3 linked regions of the Methanosarcina mazei S-6 genome follow. The protein of the gene in region 1 binds, or shares a complex with, the protein of each later gene. Links are inferred from orthologs where the notes say so. Each region holds a gene or a part of one and is shown in the gene's direction. Other genes may lie near its edges. The genes, in order: MSMAS_RS12965, dph2 and rpl12p.

Region 1 (7,023 bases):
GGGATCGAGGCTGCAAGAAACGCAATCATCAAGGAGGCTACGGATACCCTGCGTGAACAGGGTCTTACCGTGGACATCAGGCACATCATGCTTGTGGCAGACCTTATGACTTCGGACGGGGAAGTAAAACAGATAGGCAGGCACGGTATTTCAGGTGAAAAGGCAAGTGTATTTGCCCGTGCGGCTTTCGAAGTTACTGTGAACCATCTTCTCGATGCAGGTATGCGCGGATACGTGGACCAGCTGCAGGGTGTTACGGAAAACATCATTGTCGGCCAGCCGATCCGCATGGGTACGGGAGACGTACACCTTATAAGCAGAAAAGCAGAGAAAGTGGTGGAAGTACCACCGGAAATCGAAACAGCAGAAGAAATTGAAGTCGAAGAGGGGTGAAGTCCGGTAAAACCCGGACACGACCTATAATTATTTAAATGTATAATCTGATACAGGACGGGTCCATATCGGACACATATTACCTTAATAAACTTCATCAAATCCTGCTGCAGAAACTTGAGTCCGCGAGGCTCATAACCAGAAAATTGATATAAGGCATCAGGTATTTAGAGTACCATATACTCACCGAGCTTGGAATCTTTATTTAGAAAGAGATAGAGTAGACGAGCGAATTTGAGACGAGAGTTGATGAAAATGAAGATTAATGTTGATAAATCTCTTATTAAGGCTGTGAAAACAGGAAAAGTAATAATCGGAGCCAACAGGACCGTTGATGCAGCAGAAAATGGCTCAGCAAAAATGGTGGTTCTGGCATCAAACTGCCCGGCAGATATTAAGAAGAAAGTTCAGGAAACAAATGTTCCGGTTCTTGAATACGAAGGCACAAGTGTGGAACTCGGGCCCGTATGCGGAAAGCCGTTCACGATTGCAGCCATGGCAATCCTTGATGCAGGCGAATCAGATATACTTGCAGCTACAGCTTGAGAAAAAGGAGTTGCAGCGTCTTGGGTGAAATAAGACTTACTGCAGAAAGCATCCAGTACATTGCATTGTTTGAAAACATGACACGGGCCAAGATACTTGACTGTATCCCGGAAGAGGAAAGGCTTGTGTATGTTGTAAAGCAGGGCGATATGGGGCTTGCAATAGGCAAAAACGGAGAAAATATAAACCGTGTTAAAAAAGCCCTGGACAAACCCATTGAGCTTGTGGAGTATTCAGAGGATCCTGTAACTTTTATCAAGAACGCCTTCGGACCGGTATCTGTAAGTTCAGTGAACCTTACAAATAAAAATGGCAAGCGATTAGCTTATGTAGAGGTACCCAATAAAGAGAAGGGACTTGCCATCGGTCGCAACGGTAAGAATATAGAGAAAGTGAAAATGCTTGCACGTCGTCATCACAATATAGAAGACGTGATCCTGCAGTGATATCCCTTTAATTTACGTTGATCCATTAATCCGGCGTTGAAGGACAATTCTTGCATTTGATGCAAAATCAGGAAACTGTGATCAATTATTAACGGAGAATTTACTATGGCTAAAGGAAAATATGCAGCTAATATACTCAAACAAACCAGGAAAGATGCCCGCTGGAAAGACACATACTACGGCAGGCGTGTTCTTGGTCTGAATGTTAAGGCTGACCCGCTTGGTGGTGCACCTCAGGGTCGGGGAATAGTATTGGAAAAAGTAGGAGTCGAAGCCAAACAGCCGAACTCCGCAATCAGGAAATGCGTAAGAATCCAGCTCATTAAAAACGGGCGTCAGGTAACCGCTTTCTGTCCCGGAGACGGTGCAGTAAACTTCATTGACGAACACGATGAAGTTACCGTAGAAAGGATCGGAGGCCGAATGGGCGGTGCTATGGGTGACATTCCCGGCGTACGTTTTAAAGTAATTGCCGTAAACAACGTGTCCCTGAACCAGCTGGTCATCGGCAGATTGGAAAAACCCAGGAGATGATTTTTTTGTACAAGATTTTTGGGAAATGGGACCCTACGGAAGTTGAGGTCAGGGATCTCGGAATTAAGCGCTATGTCAGTCTTGCACCTGTAATTGTTCCGCACAGCAGTGGGAAACATGCCAGGCAGCAGTTTAACAAATCCGAAATTTCCATTGTAGAGCGCCTCGCAAACAACCTCATGAGGACAGAAACAAACACTGGAAAGAAGCAGGTGACCCTCCGCGCAGTCGAAGAGGCTTTTGATATCATCAACAGGAAGACCCAGCAGAACCCTATCCAGATTCTCGTGGACGCCATTGCAAATGCAGGCCCCAGAGAAGAAGTGGTCAGGCTGAAGTACGGCGGAATCTCGGTTCCAAAAGCAGTTGACACCGCACCTCAGAGGCGTGTTGACACCGCTCTTCGCTACATCAGCATGGGAACAAACGCTGCAGCCTTCAAATCCAAGCGCTCTGTTGCAGAGTGTCTTGCAACCGAACTTATAGGTGCAGCAAACCGCGATACAAAATCCTTCTCCATCAACAGAAAGGATGCAAAGGAAAGAGTTGCGAAGGCAGCCCGTTAATCGTTTACGGGCCTTTCCTGAATAAACATATAAACATTCACATTTTGCTTAAAAGGTATTAGCATGGGACGAAGAAAGAAAATGGTCGAGCGTGTGACAACGCTCATGAACGATCCGCAGAGGATCAGAAACATAGGAATCGTTGCACACATTGACCACGGTAAAACCACATTATCGGACAACCTGTTAGCAGGCGCAGGCATGATTTCCAAGGAACTTGCCGGAAGACAGCTATTCATGGACTCCGATGAAGAGGAACAGGCAAGAGGTATTACAATTGATGCCTCCAACGTTTCCATGGTTCACACATTCGATAATGAAGACTACCTGATCAACCTTATAGACACACCGGGTCACGTTGACTTCGGTGGAGACGTTACCCGTGCCATGAGAGCAGTAGACGGTGCGGTAGTGGTAGTTGACGCAGTAGAAGGCACTATGCCCCAGACCGAGACTGTGCTGAGGCAGGCTCTCAGGGAACACGTAAGGCCCGTGCTTTTCGTTAACAAGGTAGACAGGCTCATCAATGAGCTGCAGGTCGATTCCCAGGAAATGCAGGTCCGCCTCGGAAAGGTCATTGACCACGTTAACAAACTCATCAAGAACATGAACCCCGAAAAGTTCAAGGCAGGCTGGAAAGTAGATGCTGCAGCCGGAACCGTAGCTTTCGGGTCAGCCCTTTACAACTGGGCAATCAGCGTTCCTATGATGAAGAAGACCGGGGTTTCCTTTAATGATGTATATGAATACTGTAAAGCCGGAGATATGAAGACCCTGGCAGAAAAGTGCCCTCTGCACGAAGCTGTCCTTGACATGGTTATTCACTTCCTGCCAAACCCTCTTGTAGCTCAGCAGGGAAGAGTGAAGGTCATCTGGCACGGAGACGAGAACTCCGAGGTCGGAAAGTCCATGACCCATGCACATGCAGATGGAGACCTCGCATTCATGGTAACCGACATTTCCGTTGACCCCCACGCAGGAGAAGTCGCAACAGGAAGGCTGTTCAGCGGATCTCTTACCCGTGGTATGGAAGTTTACACCTCAGGGACTGCAAAGAAGAGCAGAGTCCAGCAGGTAGGCATCTTCATGGGTCCGGAAAGGCTTGAAGTGGACAAGATCCCTGCAGGAAACATTGCTGCAGTTACCGGATTAAAGGACGCAATCGTAGGTTCCACCGTAACAACTCTTGACGGAATGACTCCTTTCGAAAGCATCAGGCACGTAAGCGAACCTGTGGTGACAGTGGCTGTAGAAGCAAAACACACCAAAGACCTCCCCAAGCTTATTGAGGTTCTCAGGCAGGTAGCAAAGGAAGACCCGACTCTCCAGATTACTCTGGACGAGGAAACCGGGGAACACCTGATGGCAGGTATGGGTGAACTTCACCTTGAAGTCATTGCCCACAGGATCGAAAGGGACAAGAACGTGGAAATCACCACAAGCAAGCCTATTGTCGTTTACCGGGAAACAATAAAGAAGAAGACTGAACCCATTGAAGGGAAGTCTCCGAACAGGCACAACAGATTCTATATCTCTGTTGAGCCCCTTGACCTCGAGATTGTCAGCGCAATCAAGGAAGGGGAAATCACTATGAACATGCCTGAACTTGAGAGGAGACAGAAACTTATTGAGCTCGGCATGGACAAAGAACAGGCAAAAGGCATTGCCGGCATCTTCAATTCCAATATCTTCATCGATCAGACCAAAGGTATCCAGTACCTTAATGAAACCATGGAACTGGTGCTTGACGGGTTTGAAGAGGTTATGCGTGCAGGCCCGCTTACCAGGGAACCTGTGGCTAATGTAAAATGCGTACTTGTAGATGCAAAGCTCCACGAAGACGCAATCCACAGAGGTCCTGCTCAGATTATCCCTGCATCAAGGCAGGCAATCCAGGCTGGTATGCTCATGGCAGAGGACAGCCTTCTTGAACCTTACCAGAAGGTCTTTGTCCAGGTACCCCAGCTCCTTATGGGTGGTGCAACAAAGGAACTTCAGGGCCGCCGTGGTGTTATCCTTAACATGACCACAGAGGGAGACCTGGCAATTATCGAAGCAAGAGTACCTGTGGCTGAGATGTTCGGATTTGCCGGAGAGATAAGGTCAGCAACCGAAGGACGTGCCATGTGGAGCACTGAGTTCGGAGGCTTTGACGTTGTGCCGTCAAGCATCCTGACCGAAATTGTTGGCCAGATCAGAGAAAGGAAGGGTCTGAAGAAGGATCTTCCCAAAGCTTCTGACTACCTTTCAATGTAAGCGGAACTATTTTCCGCTTCACCTTATTCAGGCATAAACCGGATCACAAACTTTCCTGTCCGTTCACAGGAGAAAGATAAGGATGTCTTCAAAGAGAAGAGTCCAGAAATCTTTTGATGGTTAAGTCGATGGGAAAGGTTTAAAACAAGGTATGCCTATAATGGGGAAAACAGTCCAGGCCGCTGGAAATTCAAATCAATTTGACCCGATAAATGTTCGAATCGGGAAATTTTAAGTAATGGTTGAAAGAAGACCGGAGAAGGTCTGATCATTACGAGATCTGCCCTAATATTAATATACTATGATTAGATATAGCATTGAAACTCATCCAGAATTTATAAAGGAGAATAATAAATGGCAGCAGACAAACCGCACATGAATTTAGCAGTGATTGGTCACATTGACCACGGAAAGTCAACATTCGTAGGACGTTTAATGTATGATGCAGGAGCTGTACCTGCTCACATTATCGAGAAGTACAAGGAAGAAGCAAAACAGAAAGGTAAGGAATCCTTCGCTTTTGCATGGGTTATGGACTCTCTTAAGGAAGAGCGTGAAAGAGGTATCACAATCGACATCGCTCACAAGAGATTCGACACAGACAAGTTCTACTTTACAGTCGTGGACTGCCCTGGCCACCGTGACTTCGTTAAGAACATGATTACAGGCGCTTCCCAGGCTGATGCAGCTGTTCTCGTTGTCGCAGCCCCTGATGGTGTCATGGCCCAGACCAAGGAACACATCTTCCTTTCCAGGACACTCGGCATCAACCAGCTTATTGTTGCAATCAACAAGATGGACGCAGTAGACTACAGCGAAGCAAGGTACAAGGAAGTCGTTGAGCAGGTATCCGGTATCCTTAAGATGATCGGGTTCAAGCCAAGCGAAATCCCCTTCATCCCGACCTCTGCATTCCACGGTGACAACATCCTGAAGCTCAGCGACAAGACTCCCTGGTACAAGGGCCCGGCAATCATGGAAGCCCTCAACAGCCTTAAGGAGCCTGAAAAGCCGTCCACTCTCCCTCTCAGGATCCCTGTCGAAGACGCATACACTATCTCCGGTATCGGAACTGTGCCTGTAGGCAGAGTTGAAACCGGTGTTATGAAGAAGGGTGACAAGGTAGTCTTCATGCCCGGCGGAGCCGGCGGTGAAGTTAAGTCCATTGAAATGCACCATGAAGAAATTCCACAGGCAACCCCTGGAGACAACATCGGCTGGAACGTCCGTGGTATCGGAAAGAACGACGTCCGCAGAGGAGACGTTTGTGGCCATGCTGACAACCCACCAAAGGTAGCTGACGAGTTTGTCGGACAGATCGTGGTCCTTCAGCACCCCTCAGCAATCACTGCAGGTTACACACCTGTTTTCCACGCCCACACCTCCCAGATCGCATGCCAGCTGATCGCTCTTAACAAGAAGCTGGACCCGAAGACTGGCCAGGTTAAGGAAGAAAACCCGACTTTCCTTAAGGCAGGAGATGCAGCAATCGTTACCATCAAGCCAACAAAGCCGATGGTCATCGAGCCCGTAAAAGAAATTCCACAGCTCGGCAGGTTCGCTATCCGTGATATGGGTATGACAATTGCCGCAGGCATGTGCATGAGTGTTAAGCAGAAATAACACTCTCCTTTTTTCATTTTTTAAGGAGAAAAAAGGTTATGCAAAAAGCTAGAATAAGATTGTCAGGCATCAGTCCCAAGGATCTGGACGGAGTCTGCAACCAGGTAAAATCAATTGCGGAAAGGACAGGAGTAAATATATCAGGACCTGTTCCACTTCCAACAAAGAAGCTGGTCGTCCCTACAAGGAAGAGTCCAAGCGGTGATGGGACAGCAACATGGGACCACTGGGAAATGCGCGTACACAAGAGGCTCATCGACATCGCAGCCGATGAAAGAGCACTCCGCCAGCTCATGAGAATCCAGGTCCCAAAGGACATAAACATTGAGATTGTCCTCGAAGGATAAATGCAAAAAACGCCAGGTTACAGAACATCTCTGTACCCGGTCTTGCAAATTCCTTTTAACTTCTTTATTCCTGAATATTTATTTTATCCACTTTTGAGAAATTTGCCGGCGGCTGTCTGTATAAAGAACTTGTCAGCCAGCCGGATATTCTTCAAATATATTTCTGTGATGTTTTTCTTGATCCTTCTCTCTGTAATTTCTTGTGATTTTCTTTCTGTGATCTTCTTTCTATGTATTCACTTTAGTTAGATCTCAGTTTTTTACTTTAGTTAGATCTCAGTTTTTTACTTTAGTTAGATCTCAGTTTTTTAC
Region 2 (7,067 bases), 460 kb from region 1 along the record:
TAATAACAGATCTTGGCTCTCCTGCAGAGTCTTATGTTTTTCTGGATAATTTTTACTCGGAATTTAACGGAAGGAACCTGAAATATACCGATAATCTGCTTGTTGTCCAGAACGCAAGGAATGCCCCTCTCTGGTTTGCTTTCTTTGACAAAGCAAGCGGAAAATGTGCTTATATTGAGGTTACATACGGAGACGAGGAGAAGATCAGCTATCAGGTAACGGAAAATATAAACTTTAATGGACTTTCGAAAAATAAGAAGTCCATAGAAGCCTGGAATCAAAAAGTGAATTCTGCTGTTTTTAAAGGGCATGAATTTGCCATTCTTACGATCTCCAATGCCTGGGCTACGGGAAATCTCGATTATGAACTTATGCAGTGCCTGGAAATACACAACCACTTCTGTCCCGGAGTCTCAAGCGGTTTTGTGCTTGCAAACTGGATGGAAGAAAATTATCCGCTTAAAGAAGGGGTAAGTTATACGGTCTTTTCCTGCCCCAACTGGTGCAAAGAAGATGTTTTTGTCAAGCGCTGGGATGCCACCCCTGGAAAAGGAGGAATTTTTGTCTCTGCGCTGACGGATGAAGAGATCGAAGCAATCGGGAATTCTCCTGCCGGAATCTTTGTGGTTACGGATAAGAACGCCGGAACAATGAAAGCAGTAGCTCTCGGGTTTGACTTTGATGTCGTGAACGCGAAGTGCGGTGCAAAAAAGGATGATCCTGCATGGATTTCAAAATACCTGGCGGACCTCTGGCTTATGGACAGAGGCAACTGGGATGAAGAAGGCCTTGTTACGGAAATCGCGGTTATCGACATTGATAAGGATACCCTTGGTGAAATGAAGCGGGCAGGTTCCAATCCCTATGAAGTCCTCGGGCTTCTCAACTCAAATGGAAATGTTAATCCCCCAGTTGAAGATAAGGAACTGATGGATCAGGTCTTTTCCGCAGCCGAAGCAGAGCTGGGGACTCTCGGACCTGAAAACACTTTTATAATGACTGATATCGGCTCTCCTGCAGAGTCCGATTTTTTTTTAAATAACTTTTATTCTGAGTTTTATGGAAAAGAGCTGAAATATACAAAGAATCTGCTTGTAGTCCAGAACGCAAGAAACGCCCCTCTCTGGTTTGCTTTCTTTGACAAAGCAAGCGGAAAATGTGCCTACATTGAGGTTACATATGAAAACGAAGATAAAATCAGCTATCAGGCAACGGAAAATATAAACTTTAATGAGCTTTCCGCAAGCCAGGAGTCCATAGCAGCCTGGAGTGAAAAAGTAAACTCAAAGATTTTTAACGGGCGCGAATTTGCCATTCTTACAATTTCCAATGCCTGGGCTACGGGAAATCTCGATTATGAACTTATGCAGTGCCTGGAGATACACAACCACTTCTGTCCCGGAGTTTCGAGCGGCTTTGTGCTTGCAAACTGGATGGAAGAAAATTATCCGCTTGAAGAGGGGGTAAGTTATACGGTTTTCTCCACTCCTCACTGGTGTAAGGATGATGTTTTTGTCAAGCGCTGGGATGCTACTCCTGGAAAAGGAGGGGTTTTTGTCTCTGAATTGACAGACGAGGAACTTGAGGCAATTGGAAGCGACCTTGCTGGAGTTTTCGTTGTCAGGGATAAGAATGCAGGAACTCTGAAGGCAGTTGTGCTCGGGTACAACTCTGATCTTGCGAGTGCAAATTGCGGGGCAAAAGAAAGTGATCCTGACTGGGTTTCAAAATATATGAAGGATCTCTGGCTTATGAACCCTGAAAATTGGGACGGTCTTGTTACAGAGATCGCTGTCATTGATATCGATGATGCTGCCCTGAACGAAATGAAACAGGCAGATACCAATCCTTATGTAGTTATAGGGCTTCTCAACCTCGTAGAGGATGTCAGCCCTCAGAATCTGGAATCCACTGAAGCAGTAACTGCATAAGCAAAATACAAGCCTGGGATAGCGTGAAAAAGTTTGTGGAATCTTTAGTAGATTCCTCTTTACCTTATTTTTTATCTTTCCTGTGTTTTTCTTTCTCAATTTTATTTCAGACTTTATTTTTTACTTTCTGCCATTTTTATATCTTTTATCTGAGTGTCTTTATATTTTTTATCTGAGCGTCCTTAAATTTATTAACACTGACTTAACTATTTACTAATATTTCCTGCACCCTGATTCTAAACAGGCGGAATCGGAAGACCAAAATTATATCAAGTACTTCGATGTTTCTTGGAATCAATTTAGAATCAATTTATCTCTCCCGGCAGCATGTTCGTGCGCTTATGTATATTTATATTCCTAGCTTCGGGAAACGGTATTAAAAGGAGCAGGCTTAATTTCAGGATTTTTTACTTCCCGGAATATTGAGACAGCCAGAAAGGTTAAAACCATGCTTGAAAGACTGAAAGATTCACTGATCAGGTCCCCTATAATCAAGCGAGGGGAGTATAACTATTTTATCCATCCTATTTCTGATGGGGTACCTTCCATCGACCCTCACCTGGTAGAAGAGATTTCCGATTACATCTCAGAGATCGCAGATATGAACGTTGACACTATCCTGACCGTGGAAGCTATGGGCATTCCGGTTGCAAATGCGCTCTCCCTGAAAACCGGGATTCCTCTTACCATTGTCCGGAAGCGGCCTTATTTCCTTGAAGGGGAAGTTGAACTCTCCCAGAGCACAGGGTATTCGAAGGGCGTCCTCTACATAAACGGGCTAAAAAAAGGGGACAGAATAATTATTGTCGATGACGTTATCAGTACAGGAGGTACGCTCCTTGCCCTTGTAAAAGCGCTGCAGACAATAGGTGTAGAGGTAATGGATGTGATTTCCGTCATTGGACGCGGCGATGGTTACCTGAAACTGAGGGAGCTCGGAGTTGAACCCAAGATTCTCGTCACAATTGATGTGGGCGAGAAAGGTGTGGAGATTAAGGATGTCTTTGGGAATCAGTGAAGCATTCGACCTCAGGCCTGATTACATAATCAGCGTAATAAAGGATACCAGAGCAAAGCTTGTGGGCTTTCAGTTTCCTGAAGGGTTAAAACGTAAGGGTCCGGAGCTGGCAAAGAAGGTCGAAAAAGCTACCGGAGCTGAAATTATTATCTCGGGGGACCCGTGTTTCGGAGCATGTGACCTGGACAGGACTCTCCTCGACCACGTTGACATACTTTTCCATTTCGGGCATGCTGAACTGGAAGACATCAGGCTCTCGAATAAAGTCTATTTTATCGAAACCCGGTCTTCGGTGGACGTCCTGCATGTTATTGAAAAGGCTGTCCCTGAGCTTAAAGGGCAAAAAATAGGGCTGATCACTACTGTTCAGCACGTCCATAAACTTCCTGATGTATGTGGCGTGCTGGAGAGAATGGGAAAGACCTGCGTAATCGGGCGTGGTGACTCCAGAATTGCTTATGCTGGACAGGTTCTCGGCTGCAATTTCTCTGCAGCCCGGGATGAAGACTGTGACGAGTACCTCTATATCGGAAGCGGAGATTTCCACCCCCTGGGGGTAGCTCTTTCCACAAAGAAACGTGTCCTTGCAGCCGATCCTTTTTCCGGAGAGGTCCGCGAGGTTGACCCTTCAAGGATTCTGCGCCAGAGGAGTGCGGTAATCGCAAAGTCCCTGGATGCACAGGTCTTCGGGATTATTGTCTCAAGCAAAAACGGGCAGAAGAGGATGGAGCTTGCTTCTTCCTTAAAGGAACTTGCAAAGAAGCATGGAAAAGAGTCACACCTTATACTGATCGACCTCGTAACTCCGGACCAGCTGCTCCAGTTCAAAGTAGACGCTTTCGTAAATACAGCCTGCCCGAGGCTTGCTATTGATGAAGTGGGACGTTTTCCTGCCCCTATGCTGACACCCCAGGAGTTTGAAATAGTGCTTGGGGAACGCGAATGGGAAAAGCTTGTGCTGGACGAAATCACTGAAGAACCTGTATGATTGGGAGTAAATGGCTGCATAATCATACATTCGTGGTCGAGCAATTCTAAAATTAAATCTAATAATACTAAAAGACAAAGGATATGAAACAGAGAAAACTTGAAATGCTGCTTGAGGAAATTGAAGGCTTTTCCGATCCTGAACTTGAACTGGAACAGTATCAGACACCTTCTCTCCTTGCTGCTGAAGTTCTTCATTTCGCTTACATGCAGGGAGACCTTGATGATTCAGTCCATGACCTGGGCTGCGGTACGGGAATCCTCGCAATAGGGGCAAAGGTTCTGGGAGCAAGGAAAGTTGTGGGGTATGATACTGACCCAAAAGCTCTTGAGCTTGCAAGAAAAAATGCTGAAAAAATCGGAGTGGACGTTGAATTTATCTGTTCCGATATCTCTGAAGTCTCGGAACGGGTAAAAACCACAATTATGAACCCTCCTTTTGGGGCAAGAGTTAAGGGAAGGGACAGACCCTTTCTTTCGTCAGCATTAAGAACAAGTGAAGTAATATACTCCATCCACAACCGCGGAAGCCTTGCTTTTATCCAAAAGTTCATTAAGCCTGCGGTCATTACACATTCGTACGTTGCGAAGTTCCCTATAAAGAGGACTTTTGACTTTCATCAAAAAGAAAGAGAGGTTATTGAGGTAGAGATTTACAGAATTGCTGTTCATGCCTGACCTGTATTCAGGGAACCTTTTAAGGCGTCATGTTTTACAGCTTATCTCTTTGTGCTTCATTCTGAAAGGCGGAATTAATAAGCTTATTGAACAAAGAAAAGATCATAAGATAGAGAATAAATCCATAATACCATAAATAAATCCACATTAACATTGTATAATCGGGACTGATGACTTCAGATATGCTTTTTGTGAGCAATCGTGACCGACATCCGGCTTTCCGCCAGCAGTCCCACAAAGGCTATAAAAATTGTTACAACGATTATCTATATTATTAATAGCGATAATTCGAATGAGGGATCATGATTAGAATTCGAAAAAATAAGACTACCAGGAAAAAATTAACAGGTCCTGGTGAAGGAAAGAACGGAGCTGAGAAATCGGCTCCTTCAAATGAAGAAAGCAGGGATCAATTTAAGGGTCAGCAAAAGGATCAGCCCAGGACTCAATTTAAAAGCCAGCCCAGGGAGCAGTCAAGAGACCAGTTTAAAGGTCAGCCCCGAGCTCAGTATAAGTCTCAGCCCAGAGACCAGTCCAGAGGGCAATTCAGAGACCAGTCAAGGGACCAGTTCAAAGGCAGCCCTGATAAAAAGAGAAAATTCCCATATTCCAAGAAAGGTCCCAGAGATAGAAAGGAAACTCCGGGTTTCAGGCCCCCTACCGCAGAAGCCGTTGTATCTGAAGAAGATCTCGAAAAAGGAGGCTTTGTACTTCCTGGAGAACTTGTCGGAACTACAGAAGAGTTCAAATCGGGCAATGGAACTGCAGTAATTGCAGGAGACATCTATTCCACTGCTACGGGTAATGTGCTCATTGACAGAAAAGCCAGAGTGGTCTCGGTAAAGCCAAACACAATTACTCCAAATATCCTCAAAGTAGGAGATGTCGTGTACGGGCGGATATCTGACGTCCGTGAGTCCGGGGCAATGGTGGAAGTCGCAGGAATTGAAGGGAAAGAAAACAGGGAAATCGTTAGTGTAAGGACCGGAGATATTCATGTCTCCAGTGTGAGAGATTCCTATGTGAAGAGGCTGGCAGATGAGTTCAGGCCTTCTGACATAGTAAGAGCAAAGGTAGTTGACGTTGAAAGAATGCGCCTTACTACAGCTGAAGATTCTCTTGGAGTTGTAAAAGCTTACTGTTCAAACTGCAAAGGAGAACTTGTGCTGGAAGGGAAAAAGCTTAAATGCCCGGTCTGCAATATGACTGAAACCCGCAAGATCTCAACTGAGTATGGGAAAGGGATCAGGTAATTTCCTCTTCCTCTTACTTCAGGGATTTACGGCAGGTTAAAGATTTTACGGCAGGTTAAAGATTTTACGGCAGGTTAAAGATTTTACGGCAGGTTAAAGATTTTACGGCATATTTATTATGACCGGTTAAATTCACCATTTACAGGTGGTCACCAGTGGAACTGAACATTCTTAACAAAACAAATAATGAGCTTGAAGTCGAGCTTAGAGGCGAAACTCATACCCTTCTTAATCTTCTTAAGGACCTCCTGATTAAAGATGAAAGGGTTGTAACGGCTTTTTACGATATGAAATATGTGAGCATCAGTGACCCTGTCCTTTATATTAAAACCGATGGTGCGGATCCTATTCTGGTTTTAAAGGACGTGGTAGCAATCATTGTTTCTGAATGCGACGAATTTATCGATGTCTTCAGCAAAGCAGCAAATGCTTGAAACTGAAGATCGCAGGACGTCTTTTTAAGGCGTTTTGCCCATTTCTTTCTTTCAGCAGGAAACATTAGAGAAATAAAGATCACTCAAAGATCATTCGTCCACTTTATACGGTGGGATGTCTTTTTAGAATTGTTTATACTATTTCTGGAATACTTTTTTATGAGTTCTCTGCATATCATTGAACCGCAGAGCCTTAAGCAATTTGATTTATAATTAACATCGGGCTATTCAGTGAGTAATCCTAAATTTCAGGTTAAAATCATGCTTTAAATAGGAATTACAGTTCTTACATGAGGTATAATAAATGACACTTGATGACTCATCCTTACAGAAGTTTGGTTTCATAAAGAGAGAGACCCTCGGCAGCATAAACATCGACCCTCTTCAGACAGGAGGGCTTTTGACCGGGGCTGCTAAACAGGCACTTGTTGAATGGGGAGACGGTTATTCTGTCTGTGACTTCTGTGGTGGAGTTCTCGACCTCGTCAAAAAGCCTCCTATCCATGATTTCGTACACAAAGCCCTTCCGGAGTTTCTGGGCTGCGATGAAGCACGGGTTACAAACGGGGCAAGGGAATCCAAATTTGCTGTCATGCATTCCATGGGAAAACCCGGAGACTGGGTTGTACTTGACGGGCTTGCCCATTATTCTTCTTATGTTGCAGCCGAAAGAGCCGGACTGAATATCGAGGTAGTGCCCCATGCAGGCAGCCCGGAGTATCATCTTGACCCGGAAGGATACGGAAAGGCGATTGAAGAAGTTACG
Region 3 (6,897 bases), 2.7 Mb from region 1 along the record:
TAAAATTTGAGATGTATAATAGATCGTGCCAGTGATATCTTCATATAATAGGAATCAATAATATAATCCGCCCGTTCTTCCTGAAAAGTAAAATCCGAATTCTGCGAGATAAAAAGCATATTCGGGTATATACCATAAAGAAGAAGAACTGTGCGCGAAATTCCAGATAAAATTAAATATGTACATAAAACCTGGATGTGAATTAATTGGTAGAATCCGCCTTAGAACCGAATATAACTACAAAAAGCGTTGGTCAGGCAATTCGGGCACACCTGAGGGTCCTGAAACTTACTAAAAAACCGTCCAGGGAAGAGTTCTTGACCATTGCCAAAGTTGCAGGTGCCGGGATTCTGGCTGTGGGCGCAGTTGGATTTATAATATATGTACTGCTGACAATGTTGCCCCAGTGGGTGGCCAAATGAGTGAGGATTCCCAGATATTTGTAATCAAAACCACAGCAAACCAGGAAAGGTCTGTTGCAATGACACTTGCCAGGGTTGCAAAAAAGGAAAAGCTGGATATAAGGGCAATTCTGGCTCCTGACGAGCTTAAAGGATATGTCCTTGTAGAGGCTCCAAAATCAGGAATTGTTGAACTGGCAATCCAGACAATCCCGCATGCAAGAGCCCTTGTTAAGGGGAGTTCTTCAATCTCGGAAATCGAACATTTCCTCAAGCCAAAACCAGTGGTTACCGGAATCAAAGAAGGGGCTATAATTGAGGTTACCTCCGGACCCTTTAAGGGAGAGAAAGCCCGTGTTAAAAGGGTTGATGAAGGGCACGAGGAAATTACTGTTGAACTCTTCGATGCTGTGGTCCCGATCCCGATTACGATTCGTGGCGACACCGTAAGAATACTCAAAAAAGAGAACGAATAAGCCCGGATCAGTAGGGAATACTGAAAATTCAAGCTTATTAATAAATAAAAATCACCAGCACTCAGAGTGGATTGAAACAGATCTACAAAATTCATACTTATAAAAACCGGTGAGACTCAGATGACAAGTATTGTTGAAGCACTTGTCCCCGGAGGAAAAGCGAATCCCGGACCACCATTAGGTCCGGCACTTGGTCCGCTCGGGGTTAACATAAAAGAAGTGGTCGAAAAGATCAACGAAAAAACAAGGGACTACAATGGAATGCAGGTCCCTGTGAAAGTAATTGTTGACGACAAGAAAAACGTCGAAATCGAGGTAGGTACCCCACCGACTGCATCCCTGGTCATGAAAGAGCTTGGGATCCAGAAAGGGTCTGGAAATGCAGGAAGTGAGGTTGTTGGAAACCTGACAATCCCTCAGGTTGCAAAGATCGCCCGTATGAAAAAGGAAGACGTACTTTCTTACGACCTCAAAGCTACAATGAAAGAGGTCATGGGCACCTGTGTCCCTATGGGCGTGAATGTAGAGGGAATGAAGGCAAAGGACTGCCAGAAAGCACTCGATGAAGGCAAATTTGACGATTTGCTTGCAAACGAGGCGTGGTAAGCCTTTTATCTCCTCCCACCTTTTAAATCCGGGATCTGGCTGTACACCAATAGTTTTAAATTGGATACCACTAATAGCACAAGAGCCTTGAACAGTTTTCGATTAGAATAACTAAGAGGATGTTATTGGTGGCTTACTGTTGAGAGTAACAGGACCCGGAAAGGGGAGCCCCCTACGACCACCGTAGTAAGCCGGAAAGGCTGTCTGGACATGAAGTTCAAACACTACGGGGAGGAACAAGATGGTAGAAAGAACTATACTGGAAGCTGTCAAGAAAGTAATTGAGGAATCGCCAAAGCGTAATTTCTCGGAAAGCGTGGATCTGGCGATTAACTTAAAGAACCTTGACATGAACCAACCAAAGAACAGAGTCGATGAAGAAGTAATTCTTCCGCACGGGCTCGGAAAAGAGCTGAAGATCGGCGTTTTTGCAAAGGGTGACGTTGGCCTGAGAGCAAAGGCTGCCGGTGCTGCGTATGTTATTTCTGACGTTGAGCTCGAAGAGCTGGCTGCTGACAAAAATAAAGCCAGAGTTCTTGCAAACGAATGCGACCTTTTTATTGCAGAAACTCAGTTCATGCCGATTATCGGTAAGAACCTTGGTATTGTTCTGGGACCCAGAGGCAAGATGCCTATCCCGCTCATGCCGAACAAGGACATCGGTGAACTGATTCAGAGCAAGCAAAACGCAGTCAAGCTCAGGTCAAAAGACAGACTTACCTTCCACGTGGCTGTCGGCAGAAGGAACATGAACCCTGACGACCTTTCCGAAAACATAGAGACTATTATGTCCAGGCTTGAGCGTGTCCTCGATAAGGGCAAGCACAACCTGAGATCGGTCTATGTCACGACAACCATGGGAAAATCAGAGAGGGTGGTGTAAATGGCAGAAGAAAGGCATCACACCGAGCACATCCCGCAGTGGAAAAAGGATGAAATTGAAAATATTAAGGAGCTCATCCAGTCTCACAAAGTTTTCGGGATGGTTCGGATCGAAGGCATCCTCGCAACCAAGATCCAGAAGATCCGCCGGGACCTTAAGGACGTTGCGGTGCTCAAAGTCTCCAGGAACACCCTCACAGAGCGTGCTTTAAACCAGCTTGGGGAATCTATTCCCGAAATGACCAGGTATCTGGACAATCAGACCGCTCTGATATTTACCAATGAAAGTCCCTTCAAGCTTTACAAACTGCTTGAGCAGACAAAGACTCCTTCTCCGATTAAAGCAGGCGCAATAGCTCCAGAGGACATAATTGTCCAGAAGGGGCCCACCAGTTTTCCGCCCGGTCCGATTCTGGGTGAACTCCAGAGTGCAGGAATTCCCGCTTCAATCGATGCCGGAAAGGTGGCAGTAAAGGAAACAAAGGTTGTCTGTAAAGCAGGCGAGGCAGTCCCTCAGAAACTCGCTACCATGCTTTCAAAGCTGGAAATATACCCGCTTATCGTCGGGCTTGACCTTAGAGCCGCCTACGATGACGGGACAATTTACGAGCCTGAACTCCTTGCAGTTGATGAAAGCAAGTACTTCTCTGACATTATCAGGGCAGCTCAGAACGCTTTCAACCTCTCGGTCAACACAGCATACCCGACAGGCGCAACAATCGGCACCCTGCTGGCAAAAGCCTATGCAGAATCAAAGAGCCTTGGTGTCAATGCTGTTATCCTTGAACCTGGAGTCATGGACTCCTTGCTGGCAAAAGCCCATGTTCAGATGACATCCGTTGCATCCGAAGCCGCAGAAAAGGACGCAAATGCCGTGGACGACGACCTGAGAGAAGTTCTTGGGGCAGCCGCAAGCGCAGCCGCAGCAGCCACAGTAGCAGCTCCTGCCGCAGAAGAAGAAAAGAAGGAAGAAGAACCTGAAGAGGAAGAAGAGGACCATGCCGAAGAAGATGGAATGGCCGGACTCGGTGCCCTTTTCGGATAAACAGATTTACATTTACGCTAATACAAAGTTAGGTGATTAACGATGGAATACATATATGCAGCTCTCTTATTGCACAACGCTGGTAAAGCAATTACCGAAGAAGCAATCACTGCCGTTCTTCAGGCAGCTGGTATCGAAGTGAACGAAGCCAGGGCAAAGGCCCTTGTCGCAGCCCTTGAAGGCGTGGACATCGAAGAAGCTATCGCAAAGGCAGCATTTGCAGCCCCTGCAGCAGCAGCCGCACCCGCAGCAGCCGCACCCGCAGCAGCAGAAGCTCCTGCCGAAGAGCCTGAAGAGGAAGAAGAAGACCATGCCGAAGAAGACGGGATGGCCGGACTCGGTGCCCTTTTCGGATAATTTCAATATCTCAGCTCGCCTCAGGGCGGGCTCTCTTTTTTTTGGACTGCAAAACTTTGCAATAATTGTTACATACTAAAAATAATTATTAAATCTGCACGGACTTATTTCTCAATTTTATATCTCTGATTAACATTATAATTCAACCCTGGTTCTAAAGTTAACTGATGGAACTCACACCATAAGTCTCCACAGATTCCCTACACATCTTCAAAATCATATTTACCTATTTATAGAATAAGATAGAGAGTATGAAGCAGTCAATACGACAAGCAAAAATTTGTCGTGTTGATCGAAAAGGATGAAGATGGAATCTACATAGGAACTGTTCCCGAACTGAAAGGGTGCTATAGCTATGGAGATATTAATGACCCCCTTTTCCATTTTTACCCGAATTTCTTTTTAGAAAAACAAAACGCGATTGTTATGTCCCGATTTGATCCCATCCTTGCTTCAAGAGCACTCTGGCAAATAAGAATCAAAAAACGCCCTTTTGTCCTCTCTCACGGCGTAAATGCTAATTGTAATATGCGCTGCAAGTTCTGTGAATACTGGAGGAAAGAACCCGGAAAAGAACCGTCCAGAGACGAGGTCTTCAGGCTGCTCAATGATGCAAAAAAATTTGGAATCGGAGTTTACAATGCCTGGACCACGGAACCTCTCCTCAGAAAGGACCTGCCCCTCATAATGGCTCGCGCAAAGGAACTCGGGATGGTTACTTCCATGGTCACGAACGGGAAGCTTCTTTACGAAAGAGTGGAAGAGCTTGAGAATGTGGACTACCTTTCGGTTTCAGTAGACGGGACAGAAAGCTATAAAGAAATCAGGAAAATGGATTTCGGAACCCTTCTGAAAGGCTTGAAAAAAGCTATTGAGGTAAGAAAACTCCAGAAGCAGAAAAACCCGATCCTGATGAACTGCGTGCTCACAGGAAAGAACCTTGATGATATTGAAACCCTTATTTTGCTTGCAGAAAAACTGGGTGTGAAAATTTCTTTTGAACCAGTACATGAGTTCCCCGGAATCAGCCGGGAAATATGGGAAGAAATAGGAATCAGGGATAAGGAAAAGTTCCGCAGCACCGTTAACCTCATAATCGAGATGAAAGAAAAGGGCTACCCCATAATCAATTCCAAGACCTACCTGGGGATGGTCAGGGACGAAAAAAAGGATTACAAATGCAGAGCAAGTGGCATTATTATTAACGTTACGCATGACGGAACTGCCGAGACCTGCCGTGTGCATCAGGAACCTCTTGGAAACGTTATGAAAGACGGTTTTGAAAAGGTATGGAAGAACTCTGCGCAGCGCAGGGAAGAGATCGTAGAAAACTGTAAAGGCTGCCTCTTTTTTGGATATACGGAAAACAGTTTAATGCAGAGTTTCAATCCTGAAGTTTTAATGCATTACGAATGGATGTGATGCCCGAGTTCCGCTTCGGCACCCGAGTTCCGCTTCGGCACCCGAGTTCCGCTTCGGCACCCGAGTTCCGCTTCGGGAGCACGGTGTCCTTTTCGGTCGCTTCGCTCCCTCAAGAGGACTTAAAACCGATGTGTGGATAAGTAAGGAACGAAAAACAGGGCAACCGGAATATCGTATCAAACGTGTCTGGTCACGTTTGCGAAGCAAATGGCTTTTCCAAGTGTAGAACTCAGAAATTGACACTTAAGAAGTACATTGAACCACTAGCATGAGAATATATGTAGAGAAATCAAAAGTGTTTCATTGCCAGAAAAAACGTAACTATTTTTTAAAGTAGAGGCATTTACATTTCAAGCTCGGCGACTTCGCACGCTTCAAGCCTTCGAGCTTCATCTTTTGGAATCCAACTGTACTTCAATTATTAACTTGAGTGGTAAAGCGGGAAAGTAGGAAGTGGTTACAATTCCCTCAGAAGACGGAAGCCAGGGTTGCTGCCGCGGATACCTGGGTCTCCCCCGTTGCTGAGACCTGGATCACCCCTGATGCGGCTCGCCGACTTGCAGTTTCTAGCACTGAAATGACAACTTCACCCTACGTTTGAAGGGAGGAGTTGAAATACACTGGAATTATTTATGGACGTAAACGTGTATAATCCGAATCATTCATTACAGGCTGGGACTGTTGGCAAGGGGTTTGGATTTGTGATATACCTGGAATAATTCAGTAGAGGACAGTTATTGCTTGTCCTCTTGCGATTACTAAACTATAATCGAGTCCAGGCTATAATCGGGTTGTTAATTTAGCGATATAAATACGGACTTGAGGGGTACCTGACATGGAAATCATAAAAGTTACAGGAAGTAAAAAAGAATATATAGATCTGCTATTGCTGGCGGACGAGCAGGAAGACATGGTAGATAAATATCTCGAGCGTGGCGAAATGTTTGTTCTGAATGACAATGGGGTAAAAGCTGAATGCGTGGTTACAAAAGAATCAAACGGTATTTACGAACTAAAAAACATCGCGGTTCAGCCTGATTGTCAGCGAAAAGGCTATGGAAAAGCTCTGATAAAGTTTCTGTTCTCCTTCTATCCAGATTTCAGAACTATTCTTGTCGGAACAGGAAACAGCCCTGTAACTCTAAATTTTTATAAGAGTTGTGGTTTTACGGAGTCGCATCGTATCAGGAATTTTTTACTGACAATTATGACCATCCAATATATAAAAATGGGAAACAGCTTGTTGACATGATTTATCTAAAAAGAGAACTGTAAATACTAATTGCTTAGCCTGCACCGGAGGAAGCTGAATATCTTAAATTCAAGTTCTGACCAAGCTGGCTCGAAGTATCACGGATTAGCACATTAAAAAACGAAGGATAAGGTATTTCCCTTACTCTCCGCTTTTCTATGCCCTTAACCCGCATAAATGACGGCTTTTTTTCAAAGGACCTTTATTGTCACAGTATCTCCACTTCTGAGTCCGAACTGCAGAGCCGCATTACCTTTGTTAATTGCAATTTCCAGAAAGCCATGACTGCCAATAAGAATAAGCGCATCTCCCTGCCCTACAAAACCATAGGTCTGAACAAAAAAGACTTTTCTGCCGTTAACTTCCACCTGTGAGCCGAAAGTACGGAACTTCAGGACCGCATCCTCAGGGATATTTGTAATCACATTCCCGAAATTATCAGTATAAACGACTTCC

The links.
Region 2: the proteins of MSMAS_RS12965 (region 1) and dph2 are in contact, whole or in part, in a crystal structure (PDB 6Q2D), measured with the Methanobrevibacter smithii proteins. The link is inferred for Methanosarcina mazei S-6 from one-to-one orthologs. Residues at the interface, in WP_011954157.1 of Methanobrevibacter smithii: Pro482, Asn483, Lys484, His485, Tyr553, Asp555, Glu556, Glu559, Leu560, Leu591, His592, Glu593, Asp594, Ala595, Val596, His597, Arg598, Gly599, Pro600; in WP_011954460.1 of Methanobrevibacter smithii: Met1, Met3, Tyr4, Pro28, Glu29, Gly30, Leu31, Met33, Phe58, His80, Thr124, Gln126, Ser179, Gly180, Asn181, Phe182, His183, Leu185, Tyr201, Asn202, Phe211, Ile215, Arg291, Asp295, Asp296, Gln298, Met299.
Region 3: the proteins of MSMAS_RS12965 (region 1) and rpl12p are in contact, whole or in part, in a crystal structure (PDB 5H7L), measured with the Pyrococcus horikoshii proteins. The link is inferred for Methanosarcina mazei S-6 from one-to-one orthologs. Residues at the interface, in WP_048053510.1 of Pyrococcus horikoshii: Pro161, Met164, Met165, Phe168, Ser169, Ile172, Val195, Glu196, Phe202, Leu211, Ser212, Val213, Met216, Lys222, Phe223, Asn224; in WP_010886059.1 of Pyrococcus horikoshii: Leu100, Ala101, Gly102, Leu103, Ser104, Ala105, Leu106, Phe107, Gly108.

What each region holds. Positions count from the first base shown.
Region 1 is NZ_CP009512.1:3,033,457-3,040,479, forward strand. The notes cover bases 2,206-5,144. They hold MSMAS_RS12965 (elongation factor EF-2), read left to right. Parts: upstream 2,206-2,548; coding sequence 2,549-4,741; downstream 4,742-5,144. Other genes in these bases: MSMAS_RS12960 (30S ribosomal protein S7), read left to right, coding at 2,206-2,485; tuf (translation elongation factor EF-1 subunit alpha), read left to right, coding at 5,096-5,144. In the rest of the region: rpoA2 (DNA-directed RNA polymerase subunit A''), read left to right, coding at 1-393; MSMAS_RS12945 (50S ribosomal protein L30e), read left to right, coding at 649-939; MSMAS_RS12950 (NusA-like transcription termination signal-binding factor), read left to right, coding at 960-1,385; MSMAS_RS12955 (30S ribosomal protein S12), read left to right, coding at 1,491-1,919; more of MSMAS_RS12960, read left to right, coding at 1,916-2,205; more of tuf, read left to right, coding at 5,145-6,364; rpsJ (30S ribosomal protein S10), read left to right, coding at 6,403-6,711. UniProt on the Methanocaldococcus jannaschii protein: Catalyzes the GTP-dependent ribosomal translocation step during translation elongation.
Region 2 is NZ_CP009512.1:3,493,244-3,500,310, reverse strand. The notes cover bases 1,951-4,933. They hold dph2 (diphthamide biosynthesis enzyme Dph2), read left to right. Parts: upstream 1,951-2,929; coding sequence 2,930-3,937; downstream 3,938-4,933. Other genes in these bases: MSMAS_RS14920 (exosome complex RNA-binding protein Csl4), read left to right, coding at 4,917-4,933; MSMAS_RS14925 (METTL5 family protein), read left to right, coding at 4,021-4,614; hpt (hypoxanthine/guanine phosphoribosyltransferase), read left to right, coding at 2,380-2,949. Also shown: MSMAS_RS14940 (FmdE family protein), read left to right, coding at 1-1,931; more of MSMAS_RS14920, read left to right, coding at 4,934-5,867; MSMAS_RS14915 (DNA-directed RNA polymerase subunit L), read left to right, coding at 6,023-6,301; pscS (O-phospho-L-seryl-tRNA:Cys-tRNA synthase), read left to right, coding at 6,606-7,067. UniProt on the Methanocaldococcus jannaschii protein: Catalyzes the first step of diphthamide biosynthesis, i.e. the transfer of the 3-amino-3-carboxypropyl group from S-adenosyl-L-methionine (SAM) to the C2 position of the imidazole ring of the target histidine residue in translation elongation factor 2 (EF-2).
Region 3 is NZ_CP009512.1:363,866-370,762, reverse strand. What follows is about bases 2,297-5,109. They hold rpl12p (50S ribosomal protein P1), read left to right. Parts: upstream 2,297-3,452; coding sequence 3,453-3,767; downstream 3,768-5,109. Other genes in these bases: MSMAS_RS01510 (radical SAM protein), read left to right, coding at 4,056-5,109; MSMAS_RS01520 (50S ribosomal protein L10), read left to right, coding at 2,367-3,410; MSMAS_RS01525 (50S ribosomal protein L1), read left to right, coding at 2,297-2,366. Outside these bases: MSMAS_RS01540 (protein translocase SEC61 complex subunit gamma), read left to right, coding at 207-422; MSMAS_RS01535 (transcription elongation factor Spt5), read left to right, coding at 419-877; MSMAS_RS01530 (50S ribosomal protein L11), read left to right, coding at 998-1,483; more of MSMAS_RS01525, read left to right, coding at 1,725-2,296; more of MSMAS_RS01510, read left to right, coding at 5,110-5,189; MSMAS_RS01505 (GNAT family N-acetyltransferase), read left to right, coding at 6,025-6,441; MSMAS_RS01500 (SAM hydrolase/SAM-dependent halogenase family protein), read right to left, coding at 6,633-6,897. UniProt on the Methanocaldococcus jannaschii protein: Forms part of the ribosomal stalk, playing a central role in the interaction of the ribosome with GTP-bound translation factors.